Regions from separate parts of the Cellvibrio fibrivorans genome, predicted to be linked through region 3. Evidence: predicted binding sites of a transcription regulator. Region 3 holds the regulator's gene; each other region holds the start of a gene.
The links. Region 3 encodes PhoB, which activates phosphate uptake and scavenging genes when phosphate is short. Its sites were predicted from a motif close to TGTCATAAANNTGTAACA; they were not measured.
Positions count from the first base shown of each region.

Region 1: J2X05_RS10035 (porin) is a predicted target of PhoB. The motif match lies at 1,874-1,891, and genes of this name have one in related genera.
Region 2: J2X05_RS18890 (ABC transporter permease subunit) is a predicted target of PhoB. The motif match lies at 2,889-2,906, and genes of this name have one in related genera.

Region 1 is NZ_JAVDVX010000003.1:341,307-347,203, forward strand. Features, by position in the region: gene J2X05_RS10020 (HvfA family oxazolone/thioamide-modified RiPP metallophore) at 1-93, shown strand, start outside; gene J2X05_RS10025 (HvfB family MNIO-type RiPP peptide maturase) at 93-959, shown strand; gene J2X05_RS10030 (HvfC family RiPP maturation protein) at 964-1,707, shown strand; gene J2X05_RS10035 (porin) at 2,006-2,989, shown strand; gene J2X05_RS10040 (hypothetical protein) at 3,085-3,543, shown strand; gene J2X05_RS10045 (energy transducer TonB) at 3,609-4,334, opposite strand; gene J2X05_RS10050 (TonB-dependent receptor domain-containing protein) at 4,681-5,897, opposite strand, start outside.
Region 2 is NZ_JAVDVX010000008.1:56,947-62,843, reverse strand. Features, by position in the region: gene pstA (phosphate ABC transporter permease PstA) at 1-500, opposite strand, end outside; gene J2X05_RS18890 (ABC transporter permease subunit) at 516-2,807, opposite strand; gene J2X05_RS18885 (PstS family phosphate ABC transporter substrate-binding protein) at 2,976-3,947, opposite strand; gene J2X05_RS18880 (ClpXP protease specificity-enhancing factor) at 4,154-4,585, opposite strand; gene J2X05_RS18875 (ubiquinol-cytochrome c reductase) at 4,703-5,897, opposite strand, start outside.
Region 3 is NZ_JAVDVX010000006.1:204,180-210,076, forward strand. Features, by position in the region: gene J2X05_RS16280 (lytic polysaccharide monooxygenase auxiliary activity family 9 protein) at 91-1,254, opposite strand; gene phoR (phosphate regulon sensor histidine kinase PhoR) at 1,554-2,837, opposite strand; gene phoB (phosphate regulon transcriptional regulator PhoB) at 2,947-3,645, opposite strand; gene ubiA (4-hydroxybenzoate octaprenyltransferase) at 3,762-4,628, opposite strand; gene J2X05_RS16300 (chorismate--pyruvate lyase family protein) at 5,100-5,660, opposite strand; gene J2X05_RS16305 (HU family DNA-binding protein) at 5,857-5,897, shown strand, end outside.

The sequences.
Region 1 (5,897 bases), on a different contig from region 3:
AAATGTGGTGAAGGCAAATGCGGTGAAGGTAAGTGTGGTGCCGATAAAGCCGAGAAAAAAGACGAAGCTAAAGAAGAGAAAAAAGCTGAATAATGCCAGCGCATTCTTTGGTGGATTATTCTGCTGCAATTGTCGGTGCAGGTTTAGGCCTGCGCCGGACGCTGCTAAATACCCTTGAAGAATCCACGCCAGACGATATCCATTTTATGGAAGTGGCACCGGAAAATTGGATTAATGTCGGTGGTCGTCTTGGTAAAAAATTTCGCGCTTACACTGAGCGTTTTCCGTTTGTCTGCCATGGTTTATCCCTCTCAATTGGTTCGCCCGCACCACTGAATACAGATTTGCTATACGCAATAAAAAAGCTGATGCAAGAGCACGGTATCCGTTATTACAGCGAGCATTTAAGTTATTGCAGCGATGACGGGCAGCTCTACGATTTATTGCCCATTCCTTTTACCGAAGAAGCCGTTGACTATGTCGCCGCGCGTATCCAGCAAGCGCAGGATATTCTTGGCCAGCGCATTGCCATCGAAAATTCTTCTTACTATTGCGCACCACAGCAGGAAATGACGGAAAGTGAATTTATCAATGCCGTCATCAAAAAAGCAGACTGCGCGCTCTTGCTTGACGTGAATAATATTTACGTTAACAGCATTAATCATAATTACGATCCCTACGAGTTCCTATCCAGCTTGCCTGGCGAGCGCACCGCTTACATTCATATTGCAGGCCATTACAAAGAAGCTGAGGATTTGCGGGTAGATACCCATGGCGCACCGGTAATTGCATCGGTGTGGGATCTGCTCGACAAAACCTATGAACTGTTCGGTGTAAAACCGACGTTGTTGGAGCGCGATTTTAATATTCCACCGCTGCCAGAATTAATGGCGGAGTTAGATGAAATCAAAACACGCCAGCGCTTGTCTTCGTCAATCAATGTTCGTGCTGGTCTATAGCATCATGAAATCGTTTCAAGAAACCCAGCTGGCATTTACCCAACATTTGCGCGCCCCCGATCGCTACCCTGCACCAGCAGAAATGAACGATACGCGGATGGGTATTTATCGCGACTTGATTTACAACAATATTGAAAGTTTTATCGCCAATGTATTTCCTGTTCTGCGTTCACTGCTCAGCGACGGGCATTGGCATTCGATGGTGCGCGATTTTATTCATCGCCACCGCTGTCAAACGCCGTATTTTTTGGAAATCAGTGAGGAGTTTTTGCAGTATCTGTCGCAAGAGCGTGGCATGTGCGATGGCGACCCGGCATATTTGCTTGAACTCGCACACTATGAGTGGATTGAGTTGGCGCTGGATGTGAATGAGGCGAGTATTCCAGCAGTTTCTGCCTATCCAGAAACGCCGCTTCTATCTAAACCACGTGTTTCGCCTTTGGCTGTGTGTTTAAGCTATCAATATCCCGTACATAAAATCTCTCCCCGCCATCGACCTCTGGCACCAGAGCTGACACGGTTAGTGGTATACCGCAACCGCGAGGATAAGGTGCGTTTTATGACGGCTAATACTATGACGTTGCGCCTCTTACATTTGCTGCAAACCAACCCCCAGGCTACCTTGGGGGACCAACTGCAACTTATTGCCACCGAACTGCAGCACAACCAACCTGACGTTTTGTTTGGTGAAGCTCAGGTACTCATTAATGAGCTGTTTGCATTGGATGTCATCAGCCATTTTGAGTAACGGATATCCGTGACTACATTTTCACTGGTGATTTTTGCAGCCATTTGGTTATCAAAAGCGCAAAAATAGTGCAAAAAGTTTGGTCTTTTGCCCTAAAACCACGTTTAATCACAAAATTAGGGCAAATTTCTTTATATAATCCGCCCGCGACATTCAGAGTGCGTTTTGTCATCTTTCTGTAACTTTATGGTCACACAATGGCAACACCCCTGAAACACAAATGTCATTTTATTAATAACACCTGACTCCCGGTGTTCAGGGTCTGAACACCAAACACACACATCCAGGAGACGACTCCATGAAAAAAACATTATTGGCTCTGGTCATTGCATCTGTACTTCCCGCCGCTGCGTTCGCCGACGTTATCGTTTATGGTAAAGCAAATGTGTCTGTGCAAAGCACCGATGAAGCTGCTCTTTCCAGCGCTAACGGCAACCAAGCTGACGGTAGCAAAGTTGAATTGCTGAGCAACGCATCGCGCATTGGTGTTAAAGGTGGTGAAGAAGTTAATTCACAGCTGAAAGTAATTTATCAATTTGAATACCAAACTGAAGTGGATGATGGTACCAACGGTAGCCAGACTTTTGGTCAGCGTAATATCTATTTGGGTTTGCAAGGCTCTGCCGGTACTATTATGGGCGGTCACTTTGATACCCCGACAAAAGTCGCGCAAGAAAAAATTGATTTGTTCAACGATCTGGAAGGTGATATCACACATATATTCAAAGGTGAGATTCGTGCGAGCAACATCGTTCAATACGTAACTCCAACCTTTGGCGGTGGATTCTCTGGTTCGGTTGCTTATGTGACTGAAGAAAATGATGGTGTGACCAAAAAAACCGGTGAAACAGGTAACGGTATTTCTGCATCATTCGGCTACAACAGCCCAACGTTTTATGTTGGTGTAGCTATGGATCAGGACGTTGAAGCTGAAGGCGTTGATTTGATTCGTGTGGTTGGTCGTTTGACTCTCGGCGCTTTCCAGTTAGGTGTGTTAGGTGAGAATTACGATAACGGTGTTGCCGATGAAGAAGATGGTGCACTGGTTTCTGCATTGTGGAATGTAACTGACAAGTGGGCGGTAAAAGCACAACACGGCAGCTCAGAAGTTAGATGGATTGATGGCGAAAGCAGCAGCATTGGTGTGGATTACAAAATGACCAAGAGCGCTACTTTGTTTGGTTATTACACCGTGGTAGAAAATGGTCAGCCAGATTTGGTTGCTGTAGACAACTACCGCGATGATAACTACGCTGGTATTGGTTTGGATTACAAATTCTAATTGTTGTAGTTCTTTCTATGCGAAAATAAAGGGTGCCTCGGCACCCTTTATTGTTTGTACGTAATTCTGATAAGTAGCTAAAAAGAGGTGATGCGATGAAATGGTTACTGACAGTCATTATCAGTGCGTGTTGCGCTACTCAGTCCTATGCCGATGACACCTGTGAAAATGCTGTTGACGCGGCCGATTCAATGAATGTAAACCAGCAGGATTGCGATTACACCGATGAAGGGCTTAATGGGGTTTTACGCAAAGCCTTTAAAAAAGGTAGTGAAGGGGCAGTGCTGGAAACGGCTATAGAAAATTCTGCTGATGAGAAAATCCCAGCAACAGGAGGAGCAAAAAATCTCCCAGGCAACTCCCTACAAGCTAAAAAAGTTTTTTCACTCAGTGTTGAAGTGGATCAATGGTCAAGCGTCGCTTTGGCGCGCACGCAGTTGTTGCCTAAAGCTATGGAGCCATGCGCAAACGGTTTTTCCGTGATACGTGAAAATTATCGGCCGCTGGCGATGGGAAGAATTTCGCTGGTGATAGAATTTGTCTGCCTTGATTAACTAATTGTGAAGTGTAAAACAAAAAAGGCCGCAAATGGTGCGGCCTTTTTTGTGGGATAAAAAATCTATTTTTGGTAATTAACCACGGCGATGTAGTGCATGGCAGTCGGTTTGTCTTGCACAAATCCGGGAATAAATTTGGATTTTTTCAGCGAGCTTTCTATGCTTGCTGCGTCTGCTTGTTTGCGCAGCGCGGCTTCGATGGTGCTCACAGTTTCCACTTTGCCATCGGCTTCAATGTTTGCCATAACGCGGGTCATTTTGCCTTCGGCAAAAAATAACTTTCCGTCACCGTGTTCTTTGGTGGAGTAGGTGGCATACCAATCACTGGTATCCAACCGCTCTTGCGGTGCGTAATAGTGAGTACCGTGTTGTGCTTGCAGCGTGCCTAAATTGGGTAGCAAAACAATCGGTGCCTGTGTGCCGGCCAGTGAATAGACAACACGCATTTGCATTCTCACCGGAACGGCTTTGCCATCAATAGTGGCGGGGGTGAAGGTGGCTGACTTGAGTGCCGATTCCGTTACTTTTTGCATGGATACCAGTGGGCTGTTTTCATAGCAGGTGACTGCGTTGATATTGCCGGTGGTCATTACATCAGCCTGGCAATAAACCGCGACGGTTTTTACGCCCTCGCCAAACGAGGCCGGCATAGTGATTTGTTTACCCAGAGTTTCTTCTGCATTGCCAAACTTTGCTGGAGTATATGCTGCTGCATAACTCGCAATGGGTGCAATAGCCGCTAGTATTACCAGTGAGCGAATGGTTTTTTGTAGGAAATTTTTAGTCATAGTGTGCTCCTCGTGAATCATTAAACGGCTATCTGCACCCTTCTGGGTCATTGATCTCCGGCTTCATTGTTAGATTAGCACTCGGCTTAGCACACTAATGTGAATAGTTTGTGACACTTTTTGATTTAAATAGAAATAATTTAAAAATATTTAGTTATTTCTGTGATTTTGATTATAAGTTTTGCCTCGAACTAGGGGGGATTGGTTTTTTTAGTGTCCCTGAATATGTATTTTGGCTGCTTAAATCACCGTTTAAAAAGTATAGTTCTGTATTTTGGTGCGAGGCAGTCAATTTCTGTGCACAGAAAAAAGCCACCCGAAGGTGGCTCAGTGACATCCATATTTTTTAAAAATTGTAACTAATATCCAAGCTCATGCTTGTACCTACTTCTTGAGTAAGGATAGTAACGTTTTGTCCGCTCAAATTGGTTTGAGTAATTTCACGATCCTCATCCAACAGATTGCGCAATTTAGCCTTGAAGGTTAACTGTTCAATTGGATAGTAAGAGTAGGTAAAATCCAGCGAGCTAAATGGTTGTTCAAAGGCGTCATCGTGACCGGTCAATACAGCAGCAAAGGCCAATTTTTCATCAGCGATGTTATAGGCGAGCGCTGCACCATGTTTTCCATCATCTGAGTCATAGCCCAATTGTGCGTTGAGCACGTACGCTGATTGTCCTGTCATTGGACGAACAGCATTGGTGAAGCCAGCATTTTTCAGTGATACGACTTCTGAATCGCTCAGGGTCAGGTTGCTGGAGAAGAAGAAACCGTAATCCAGGTTTAATAGTCCTTCTATTTCCAAGCCATAAATTTCGCCTGACTCAGCGTTATAAAAGCTCATCAAAATATCACTGTCTGAGGCAGGTTCTAATTTCTGTTCAATCGCACCGGCGATGTCTTTATAAAACAGTGACGCTGTCAGGTTATTGCCGCCATCAAAATACCATTCTCCACGGATGTCAAAGTTATCCAATTCGGAGTCGAGCAGATTGGGATTACCTTTTACGCGGATATTTAACTCTGGATCTATATAAACAACATCCGACAATTCGCGCAGGTCTGGCCGTACCACTGTTTTGGCATAGCTTAAACGTAATTGGAATGTTTCAGTCCACATAAAACCGTCATTCATGAAGGTCAATGCCATCGACGGATACACATCATCGTTGCGGCGCGCGTAGGTTTGGTTCTCGTCATCGAGCTTGTCGATTAATTGTTGCAGTGTGACACCCGTGTAATCGAGTAAATCAATGGGCAATACGGCGGTGCGGAAATCCTCGTAACGTGCACCTGCGGTCAGTCGCCATGCATCGTTAAAGGTTGCATCGATCATGCCGTAAAACGCATCAGTCATTTGCGCTGCTACATAGCTTTCAGTACCAAAACCGCGGCTCATGGTCAGGGTGAAATCATTATTCAGGTCATTGATTTTGCTGTCGGTAAAAACATCGCCGGGAGTGCCTACCAGAAAGTCGCCGCCGCCAACATCAATCAGTGCTGTGTAGCCGTAGTATTCGCGGGACTTATCGTTGTAGCTGTAGCCACCGCTCAAGGTGACTT
Region 2 (5,897 bases), on a different contig from region 3:
TGCTGCCAAAAATCTGCGCTGCTCAGCTCACTAATAAGCTTGTCCTGCTCTTTAATCGCCACGGGGTAACCGTAGAAATTACCCCATTCGCGACGCTCAATCGAAATCGCATCGGCCGGGTATTCCCACTTCTCCATGCCGGTCTCAAGGAACCAGGAAAAATCACGGCCATTAACATCGCGGTTACCCATCTTGAATAAATAACGAGTGATCAGTTCCACGTCTTGTTCAACGATGTAACCACCGTCGCGCGCTACGGCGGCGGGAATAATTTCTGAACGAACTTCTTCGCCCATAATAATGTGACGCGCGCCCTCGCGATCGACAATCGAGGTTTGCAGGATATCTGCAGGCCAAAAGTGACCAAAACCACGAACGGCAATCAGGCCGAGCAAACCCACCACCATCACCATACAAATGGCAACCGCACCTCCATTTAACCAAATCCAGGGCGATCCACTTTTAAACCAGTCGGCTTGTGCTTTTACAAGATTTTTCATTGCATTCACCAGGAATTAAAGATTGCTGTAGCGTTGGCGCAGACGCTGACGAATAACTTCAGCGAGCGTATTCACTACAAAGGTCAGTGCGAGCAATACCAACGCCGCGAGGAACAACACGCGGAAATGAGTACTGGCCACTGCCGTTTCCGGTAACTCCACCGCAATATTTGCAGAGAGCGTACGCATACCTTCAAAGATATTGAAATTCACTACTGGGCTGTTACCCGTTGCCATCAACACAATCATGGTTTCACCAACAGCGCGGCCAAAGCCCATCATCACCGCCGAAAAAATACCGGGGCTGGCGGTGGGCAACACCACTCCCACCATGGTTTGCCAGCGCGTCGCACCGAGCGCAAGTGAACCTTGTGTGAGATGCCGCGGCACACTGAATACCGCATCTTCAGCGATAGAAAAAATACTCGGGATTACCGCAAAGCCCATCACTATGCCGACCACCAAAGCATTACGCTGGTCGTAGTTGATTCCGTTATCGGTAAACCACTGGCGCATGCTGCCATCAAAAAACCAGACCTCAGTGAAAGGACTAACTGCAACGCAAGCCCACACAGTTAAAATAATGGGCAACACCAGAATCACAGCTTCCCAACCTTCTGGAACACGGTTGCGAATCGATTCCGGGAAGCGGCTCCAAATAAATCCGGTCACCAACATAATCACGGGCAACAAAATTAAAATACTGAAAATCGCGGGCAAATGGTTTTCCATAAAAGGAGCCAACCACAATCCGGCGAGGAAACCGAGAATTACTGTCGGCAGTGCCGCCATAATTTCAATCGTGGGTTTTACAAGGCCACGCAGTTTTGGTGTCATAAAATAGGCGGTATAAATCGCACCCATCACACCAAGCGGTACTGCAAACAAAATGGCAAAGAATGCTGCTTTTAATGTACCCAGGGTGAGCGGGATGAAGCTCATCTTGGCTTCAAAGTTATCGCTACCTGAAGAGGCCTGCCAAATATATTCCGGCGCTTCACGGCCTTCGTACCAGACTTTCTCCCACAGCGAATGGAATGAGACTTCCGGATGTTTATTCCATACATCAGCAACCGCTACTTTTTTACCACCGTCAATTAACAATACACGGTTGTTGATAGGGGAAATGGCAATGTTCTGGATGGGTTTATCGCTGATGGATTGGATCAGCAGAGTGCGCTCAGAGGTGCCGAAATAAATCCCGATATTGCCTTGGTCGTCACCTGCCCAAAAACCGCGGCGGGCAAATTCCGGGGCAACACTGGTAATTGCGCCCGGCAAGGATTCAAACGCACGCACAAATTCGACGTGGTATTCGTTGCTTTCATCGCGCACTAAAAACCATTGGCTGACTTCTCCCTTATCGGTACCCACGATCAGAGAACCTGTACCCACTAAAAATTGCAACACGGTAATTTTTCCACCGCCAACACTTACAGGCTCTTTGCGCTCTGCAGCGGCGGGGTTAATAATTTTGTAGAGAATGATTTGCGCGGTATCGGTTGCAATCACCAAATGTTGCGCACCTTCATCAATTTGCATTGCGATGGCATTCATACCGGCAGGGAGTGGCGGAAGGGTAAACACTTCTTGTGAGAGGCTGGATTCACCGGTAATCATATTGGTGCTTTCGCTGAACACCCCGAGCAATAAACGGTTGTCGGCAGTGATGGAGCCAATCAAGGTGCTGCCAGAGGTTTCTTGAATTGCCAATACTTTTAATGCAGTGCCCTGCTCATCCAAACGCACCGGTGATTCGCCGAGCGGAAATAATAAGGTTGGAGTAATCAAACGCTTATCTTGCGGATAACTGAGTGAGTAGTTGGTTTTTGTCACAACTACTTCACCGTTATTAAAACCGTAAGCAACCAGTCCGTGATCGGCTGTACTGGTCGCCAAACTGGCAAACTCGGCCCCTTCGGTTCTAGGCAGTTGGGCCTCAAGAATAGTTTTGCCGTCGTTGACGTTAAAAAAGCTCACCGCACCACTGCGTTTAAAACTGCCGCCGATTTCTTCGTAGCGCTCAAGGGTTAAAAATTCAGTGGAGTCTTGTTCAATTTGATGTAATTCGGCCTGGTCGAAGGTCTTCACCACATCGACCGAGGCACCGCGAAACAGAGGCGCCACTTCGGAAAAGAGATAGAAAAATATCAACCCCAAGGAAAATACCACGGCAATTCCCGCCGACATAACGCCGTAGCGGGAGATATTATCTTTGAGCTTGCGAATGCGACGCAGGCGACTGCGCTGTTCGGTGGTCGGCATCAAACTGAGCGTTTGTTTTACCGAAATGCTGGGTTCTGACATGGTCTAGTCACCTGATTAAACTGCTGGCACGAGAATCCTAACAAGCAAAAATGACACTTTTGTTACAAAGCGGGGATTGCTTGTCATTTATCTGTCATATTTCTTTTTGCGCGCATAAAAAAGCCGCCGAACAAGTCGGCGGCTTTTGCTGTAGCACTTACGCAGTAATTACTTTTGCAACTCAGCCAATGCTTTGGTGACCATAGTCGCGGGCAGTGGGATATAACCATCACGCACCACAGTCTCTTGGCCTTGCTTGGAGAGGATCATCTTCGCAAACTCCAGTTGCAATGTATCCAGCGGGCGGTTCGGGTGCTTATTGATGTAGACATAAAGCACGCGTGCCAGCGGGTAGGTGCCATCTAAAGCATGCGATGCTTCAGCAGTCACAAAGGGTTGACCATCCTTTTTGGACAGCGGCAGTGCGCGCACGCCGGAAGTCACATATCCGATACCTGAGTAACCAATACCATTGATCGATTCAGATACACCTTGAACCACAGATGCTGAACCTGGTTGCTCATTGATGCCGGCTTTAAAGTCGCCTTTGCACAAAGCTTCATCTTTAAAGTAACCGTAAGTACCTGATACAGCGTTGCGGCTGTAAAGGGTGAAATCGCGACCAGCCCATTTATCGGTCAAACCTACATCGCCCCAACGGGTAATATCTTTGGCTGCGCCACACTTGCGGGTTGCAGAGAAAATCGCATCCACTTGTTGCAAGCTCAGGCCTTTGATCGGGTTATCTTTGTTTACATACACGGCAAGAACGTCAATCGCTACAGGTACCGCGGTAGGCTTGTAACCATGTTTGGCTTCGAAAGCCTGGATCTCTTCCGCTTTCATCGCACGGCTCATAGGGCCGAAGTTGGCAGTACCTTCAGTCAAGGCTGGTGGTGCAGTTGAAGAACCAGCTCCCTGAATTTGGATATTGACGTTAGGGTAGGATTTTTTGAAATCTTCAGCCCACAAGGTCATCAGATTGTTGAGCGTATCCGAACCAATTGAGTTCACATTACCCGACACACCCGTTACCACTTTATATTCTGGCAACTTGGGATCAACTGCCGCTTGCAGCGCAGCTGCACACACCATAGAGCCGGCCAGTGCCAACCCTTTAATAATTTTCATAGCGTTCATAGAGCGCTCCGTTTAGTCATTCGTGAGTAATGAATTCTTGCTTGTTGATGAAGAGATCTGTCTCTCCATTGACGATCACTTTAGCCAGCGAATATGACAGTAATATGACCAACAAGAATTTTTGTCACAAATATGTCGCACAAGCGTCACATTTATTCTGAGCGTACAAACAAAAACACCAGCCGCAGCTGGTGTTAGAGAGAGCTTTATTTTACGACGCGCAATCCGGGTCGTTTAGGGGCTGACCCAGAGGGAGAGATCGGCTCAGGTCGTGGAGATGGAGGCGGGGTTGTCGGAGCTGGTTCTGGCGGCTGCGGATTTTGCTCCGGCTCAAACATCATTCCCTGGCCATTTTCACGGGCGTAGATTCCGAGAATCGCGCCGCAGGGAACATAGAGATTATTCACCACACCACTAAAGCGCGCATTAAACGACACTGCAGTGTTATCCATAAAAAAATCTTTAATCGCCGAGGGGGAAATATTCAGAATGATCTGCCCGTCTTTGTTGACGTGTTGCTGCGGCACTTGGGTGCCCTGCACATGGGCATCCACGAGAATGTGCGGGGTGCAATTATTGTCCAGTATCCATTCGTAGATGGCGCGCAGAAAATACGGACGGCTGGATGTCATGGACATATACATTTCCTTTAGCTGAACAGATGAATACCGACAACAAATTACAGGTATTTTAACCCAGGCTCAATTTAATCAAGACACAAGCAAAACGGGCGACCTAAGTCGCCCGTTTTATTATCAGTGTATCTCTCTCCAGAATTCGCGGTTCAGGAAGTAGACAAAGACAAACAGGATCAACAGGAAGCCCAGCACGTAATAGCCCATTGCCTGACGTTTCACAGCAATAGGTTCGGCAACATACTCAAGGAAGTTAACCAAATCGTAAACCGCTTGGTCAAATTCAGCGGCAGATAAACTGCCCTTGATTTTGCCTTCCTTAAGTGCACCGCAGTGTTCGTCCATTTCAATCTGACCCACATCATTACGCAATGCTCCGCCGTGGTGATTGAGTTTTGGACCAGCGCCACACTCCAATAAACCCTGCTGGCCAATCAACACGTGCGGCATACCTACGTTGGGGAATACACGGTTGTTGACCCCCCAAGGACGGGTTTCATCCTTGTAGAAATTGCGCAGGTAGGTGTACAACCACTCCGGCGAACGCGCGCGCGCCACCAACGTCAAATCAGGCGGAACTACACCAAACCAGACTTTGGCTTGCTGCGGTTTCATTGCAATTTCCATCAATTGACCGATACGTTGATCGCCAAAAATCAGGTTTTGCTCCATCAGGTTGTGCGGGATATCCAAGTCGTCGGCAACACGCTCAAAACGTGAATACTTGGCCGAGTGGCAGCCCATGCAATAGTTGACGAAGTATTTGGCACCACGTTGCAGCGATTCTTTATCCTTGAGGTCCGGCTCCATGTGATCACAAGGAACCGCACCACAATTAAAAGCACCTTCACTTGCAACCGCTTTAATAGGCACCACCGCAAGGATAATAAACAGCACCAAACCACCAAGCACAACCAGTGTTGGCAAGCCTTTAGCTTGGGTGCGAGTCGGCTCAACCAAATCTTTATCGCGCGCTGCCAAAATTGGCATCACCGCAAAAATCGCCGCCAACAGAAAACACAGCACCAACAACAACACTGGAACTTCGCCACCAACATATTCGAGCCCCATCCAACCAAACACAACAGTGAACAGCAAACAGACGAACCAAGATGCTTTCGATTTGGCTTTTTCAGGGCTAGTGGTCGTCCACACCGGCATAGTCACAAAGTAGGCGAAGTAGAAAGCCGTTGCGATTTGCGACAGCAAGGTTCTGCCTTCGGTCGGCGCCTTAACACCTAGATAGCCGAGAATCACAAACATTGCCGCAAACGCGATCAACATCACTCGCGGGATATGGCCGCGGTAGCGCATG
Region 3 (5,897 bases):
CGGCAATCCCGAGGGACTGCCGTTTTTTTGTATCTCAAACATTTTTTACACCTGGCTAACTTGCAGGGGAGCCAGGGTAATCCTGTTTAATTAGTTACAAGCGCGAACCAGAGACCAGGCATTGGTCCACGCCCAGCCGGTACCAGGTGCATAGGCACCGCCTTGTGAGCACCAGCCGCCAACAGTACATTGATATTCGCTGCCACCACTTACTACTTTAGCGCCAGTCGCATAGCTTGCGCCGTTTACGTAGGCAGGAGAGGTGCAGTTACCGGTAGATACTGAAGAGGCAACGCTCGAGCGGCTGCTGCTAACTGCAGTGCTTGACTTGCTTGATGAGCTAGGAGCAACGCTAGATGGCGTTGATGAAGTGCTGCCAGTACAGGCACCCAGATCCAACCAGTAGTTGTATTGGCCTGAAGTCAGTGCCGGATCATTACCTTGAGTCCAGTAGTTGGCAGAGTAGCGTCTGTTGTTGTGTTGCACTTGTTGTGGAGCTTGGTAAGCGGTACTGGCATTCCAGGTTGGCAAACCGGCACAGGTATTGTTGGAAACACTTGAAGAGGATGCTACCGACGATACGCTGCTAGATCTCACTGAAGATAATGCAACGGAAGAAGAGCTATTTGTTGGATTGCCGTAAACAACATCAATACATTGGTAAAAACCTTCAGGTGCATCTCTCAATGGGTCGCGTTGCCAGATGCTGTACACAATATGGCGACCGGTACGTGGTGGCAGGTTGACCATGTGAGTAGAGGTTGCCTCTTGGCCCGCTGGCGCTGACTCGTGGATTTGTTCCAGATCAGACCACTTCAATGGTGCCGCACCAGGGTTAAAACCTTCTTTGGTAATGTAGTAACGAAAGTAAGAAGTCTTATGTGGTGCAGTGTTAGTCCATACGAAAGCCAGAGGACCAGCAGTTACAGTGGTTGCATTCCAGTCGTTGCGAGCCAGGTTAAGGCCGTTGTTACTGGCCATATTAGCGCTACACAGCTTGCCATCGGGAATCAGAGCCTGGTGATTGTCGTTAGCGCCACCGATACCGATAGATTGTGGTTCATATTGGCTGGCATTACCGCCTGCAGAAGCAGCAACACACGCAGGTGAGCTGGCGCCGCCTTGTGCACTGGTACAGAAAAAAGCACGGCTTTTTGGTGAAGATACATAACCGTGTGCAAACGCTTGGCTGGCAAGCAAGAGCGAACCCATTACTACAGCGGAAATACCGCACGCTTTCATTGTCTTTTTCACTTTCAATCTCCGGGAAACTTATTGTTGGTTAGATGCCGGTGCGGCACCTTGGAGTGATGCTCGTTATCCATACATGCAAAGTGATTTGGCGTGGCGCCAAGATCATTCCATAGGTATCGAGTCTAAAATGACAACGTTGTATTGGCGAGTCCGACTTTCAGTTTGGAGGGTAATATTTTGCGATGCAGGTTTGATTTTTGGAAAATTTTCAGATGAAAACGAAATAAAAAGTTCGAATATTATTTTGACGTCAAATTCATGTGCTTTTTATCCCGAATGACAACGTTAGACTCGATTTCTCAATGAGGCAGCGGGAACACACAGATAAACATACTGCCCTTGCCCGGCTCGCTGGTAATTTTCAACTCCGCCTCATGACGCATCAGTACATGTTTGACAATCGCCAAGCCCAAACCGGTACCGCCGGTGCTGCTGTTGCGACTGGCATCGACGCGATAAAAGCGCTCGGTCAAACGCGGGATATGCATAGCTTCGATGCCCGGTCCGTTATCGCTGACCGATACATAGAAGTGTTTCTGGTCTTGCCAGAGCAGCACACTTACCTTGCCCTCATTGGGTGTGTATTTGATCGCGTTGATGACCAAATTGGAGAAGGCGCTGTGCAGCTCTTTCTCATTGCCCAATAACAACAAGGGTTTGGTGGTGTTGTTGCAGATCAGCGTCAGCTGCTGCTCTTTATCCTTGCTCAGCACTTCCGCTTCACTTTTGACGATGGTTAGCAGCTGCTCAATATTAATCGGTTTGTGGTTGTGCCCCGCTTCGGTCGTCTCCAGCTTGGACAGCACCAGCAAATCATTGATCAGCAGTGACATGCGTTTGGCTTGCTGTTGCATCTGCTGCAGGGGTTTATCCCAGCTGGGGGTGCTGTTGTTATCCGCAAGGGTCTCCACATAGCCATTGATTACAGTCAGCGGTGTGCGTAATTCGTGAGATACGTTGGCGACAAAGTCTTGCCGCATCTTTTCCAGATTGTGCAGCTGGGTCACATCGCGCACCACGATAAGCCGCTCCTGCTTGCCGAAGGGTGTGATTTGGAACTGCAGGTGTTTGGAGGGAAAGCGCGGCGAGGGTAGCTCCAGCGGTTCCTCGAAATTACCCTCTTCAAAATAGCTGACGAACTTGGGGTGGCGGATAAAGTTGATTACCGATTGCCCCTGGTCTTTAGTATGCAACGCCAGCATGCGGTGTGCTGCAGGGTTCCAGAAATCCAGATGGCCGCGCGCGTCGAGGATGATCAAGCCGTCTTTCAACGCTGAACTGATTTCCTGGATGCGGTTGATCACGGCCTGCAGGTTGTCTTTCTCGCCCCGCTGGTCGCGCTGCAACTGGTAGATATTGTCGAAAATCTGCCCCCAGATACCGCTCGCCTCGGGAGGGTGATCGGTTTCCTGACGCAACAGCCACTGGTTGAGGCGACGCATTTGCCAGAGCATCATCAAGATATAAATCGCACAGCCGATCAGCATCCAGAGCGCATAGTTATCGCTAAAGAAGCCAATCAAGCTGCAGATGGCGAGAATAATCAAAATACGCTGGAGTTCAGCGCTAAAACCTTTTAACAAGGGGGCCTCTCGATTCTAAATCCGTAGCCCTAGCCGACGAGCACTGCGCGACGCGCCGTAAATACATCCCTGTAGGCTCGTCTGCTAGGACTACTCACGAATAGTGTTATCAGGCTTCAATACGGGTAGAAAAACGATAGCCTGTACCGCGCACTGTCTGGATCAAATCTTCGTGGCCGTCGATAGTCAGCGCTTTGCGCAAGCGGCGGATATGCACATCCACCGTGCGCTCCTCCACATACACATTGCCGCCCCAGACGTGATCCAGCAACTGGCTGCGAGTATAAGCCCTTTCCTGATGGGTGAGAAAAAACTCCAGCAGGCGATATTCGGTCGGGCCCATATCCACTGACTGGTCATTGATGGTCACGCGGTGGCTGGCCGGGTCGAGACACAGGCCTTGCACCGTGATAGGGGCAGAGTTGATTTGCGGGTCAGCGCGGCGCAATACCGCTTTCAAACGCGCCACTAGTTCGCGTGGCGAGAAGGGTTTCGTGATGTAATCATCAGCGCCCACTTCCAGCCCCTGGATTTTGTTGTCTTCCTCACCTTTGGCGGTGAGCATGATGATGGGCGTGTTAGCAGTCACTTCATCGCGCTTCAAGCGGCGCGCGAGTTCGATGCCGCTGGTCCCTGGCATCATCCAATCGAGCAGGATCAGGTCGGGTTTTTCATCGATAATGATGCTGTGCGCATCCTGTGCGTTGCTCGCTTCCATGACTTGATACTCAGCCATTTCCAGCGCCACCCGCAGCATATCGCGAATTGCGGATTCATCGTCAACGATCAGTATTTTGCGACCAGTCATAAGTGTTCTGCCTGAAAAAACCACGGTGTGCCTCACAGGTTTGTGAAGCTATTGTTGCAGCTTATTAAATAAGTTCAGTGTTACACATTTATGACAGGTTGCAGGATATTTGGCTCCTAGCGAAAACTATAGTCCATAATAATCCCGGCAAAGACTGCTACACCCACCCAGTTATTATTGAGGAACGCTTTAAAGCAGGCTTCGCGCACGCGAAAGCGGATCAGCCACTGTTGGTAGATAAATAAACCGGCCGCTACCGCCAGACCGAGATAGTAAAAGCTGCCGAGCTCAAAGCGGTTGCCGACCAGCACCAGCGAATAGAGCGCCATGATTTGCAATACGCCGGTCATCAAGCGGTCTTGCTCGCCAAAAAGGATGGCGGTGGATTTGACGCCGATTTTCAGGTCGTCATCGCGGTCTACCATGGCGTAAAAAGTGTCGTAGGCGACGGTCCAAAGTACGACCGACAAGTAAATCAGCCACATTCCCTGATGCAATTCCCCTGCCTCTGCCGCATAGGCCATGGGTATGCCCCAAGCAAAGGCGGCACCCAGTACCACTTGCGGTAAATGGGTATGGCGCTTCATAAATGGGTAGCAGAAGGCGAGGATGAGGCCGCCGACCGACAACTTAATGGTTAGCGGGTCGGTAAACAGCACCAGCGCAAAGGCTATCAGGCAGAGTGTGATAAACAACCCAATCGCCTCACGGCTGGATACCGCACCCGTAGCCAGTGGCCGATCTTTAGTGCGCAGCACCTTGCCGTCGATCTTGCGGTCAGCGAAGTCGTTGATGACGCAGCCGGCGGCGCGCATCACTATCACCCCCAACACAAAAATCACCAGATTTTTAATGCTGGGCACGCCTTTGGCGGCGATCCATAAACTCCATAGTGTGGGCCAGAGCAACAGCAGTGTGCCAATCGGGCGATCCATGCGCGTCAAGCGCCAGTAACTGCCTGCTTTGTGCTTGAGTTGGGCGATAAAGCCAGCCTTTCCGCTATTTTTCGCTGCACGTTTGAGGATTTTTGCAGCATGGACATTCGCCCAGTCCGTGGCTGGTGTTGTTGGCTGATCACCAGTGTCAGGTGATGTAGGGCCAACAGGATCTACTGACGGTGCGATCAGTGCTGGATCCGGGACGGTAACTTTGGGTTTGCGCACCGCAGGTTTGGTGGTTGCTGCACTGGTTGCTTTTTTGAGCGTTATTTTGGCCGCGACTGGTTTGCCTTGAGCGGGTTTAGTCACTGTAGCTGCGGGTGCCTTAGCTGCTGCTTCGCTGGCAGCAGGTTTGGCGGCTTTCTTTGTCGCCGGTTTTGCCGCTGTTTTAGGTTTGGTGCTGGTGCCGCCGGCATCTGTCGGTGCAACCTTTTTCGTCGCCGGTTTTTTGGGCGCAGCAGCGGGTGGTTTTACATCGTCGGGATTTGTCATAGCCAAAACGCCGTTTTATTAAGGTTATCGGGGCAGGTGCAGCGTGAGCTGGGCGGCAAAGGCCGGTAAAAATACTTCGCTCACCAGCAGCGGCTTCTGCTGCAAGTAAAACATCGAGCGACGCCCCCAGAGTAATTGGTCGCCAACCAAATCGCCGGGGACATAGGCATGATCGCGGCTAATCCGCGCCACTGCAATGGCACTGCGTGTTAACTGTGGCTGACTGAACAAAAACGCGCCCAGCGGGCGCGTGCCCTGCTTGCGCAAATGGCGCAACCGGCCGGTCAGGCTGGCGAGTGGCAAGATACTGCGCGCAAATACCCAGGGTTCACCATTGCCGCACAGGATCACCTCACGGATCAGCGCCAGTGCCGGCCGTTTCATCCCCAGCGCATGACATTCATTCAGACACGGTAGCCCGATAATCTGCCGCACCAGTTGCACCTTGAATTGACCGCTGCTTTGGGCGATCAGGCGAGCAGTCAGGGAGCCGCTATCCGTAAGCCAATCTTGCATGGCCAGGCTTGGGCGTTGGCATTTGGCGATGCGCGCTAATGGCTGCCACGACGGTGAAGACTGGGGCAAAACCTGACTCCTTTATCGATGCGAAAAAACAGGGCGAAGGGGATGAATGGGGCGGCAGTTTATCAGCTTGCGTTCTACCGGGTACGGCATTGTGTATGGGAACCCTATGCGGAAAAAGCCAGCGCAAGTCTGCCGCAAACAAGTTATTGCAGGTAAACTCCCCCTGACTTATCGCTAAAAACCCAGGAGAGAAATCATGCATAAGACCGACATAGTAGTAGCACTGGCGAATAATAC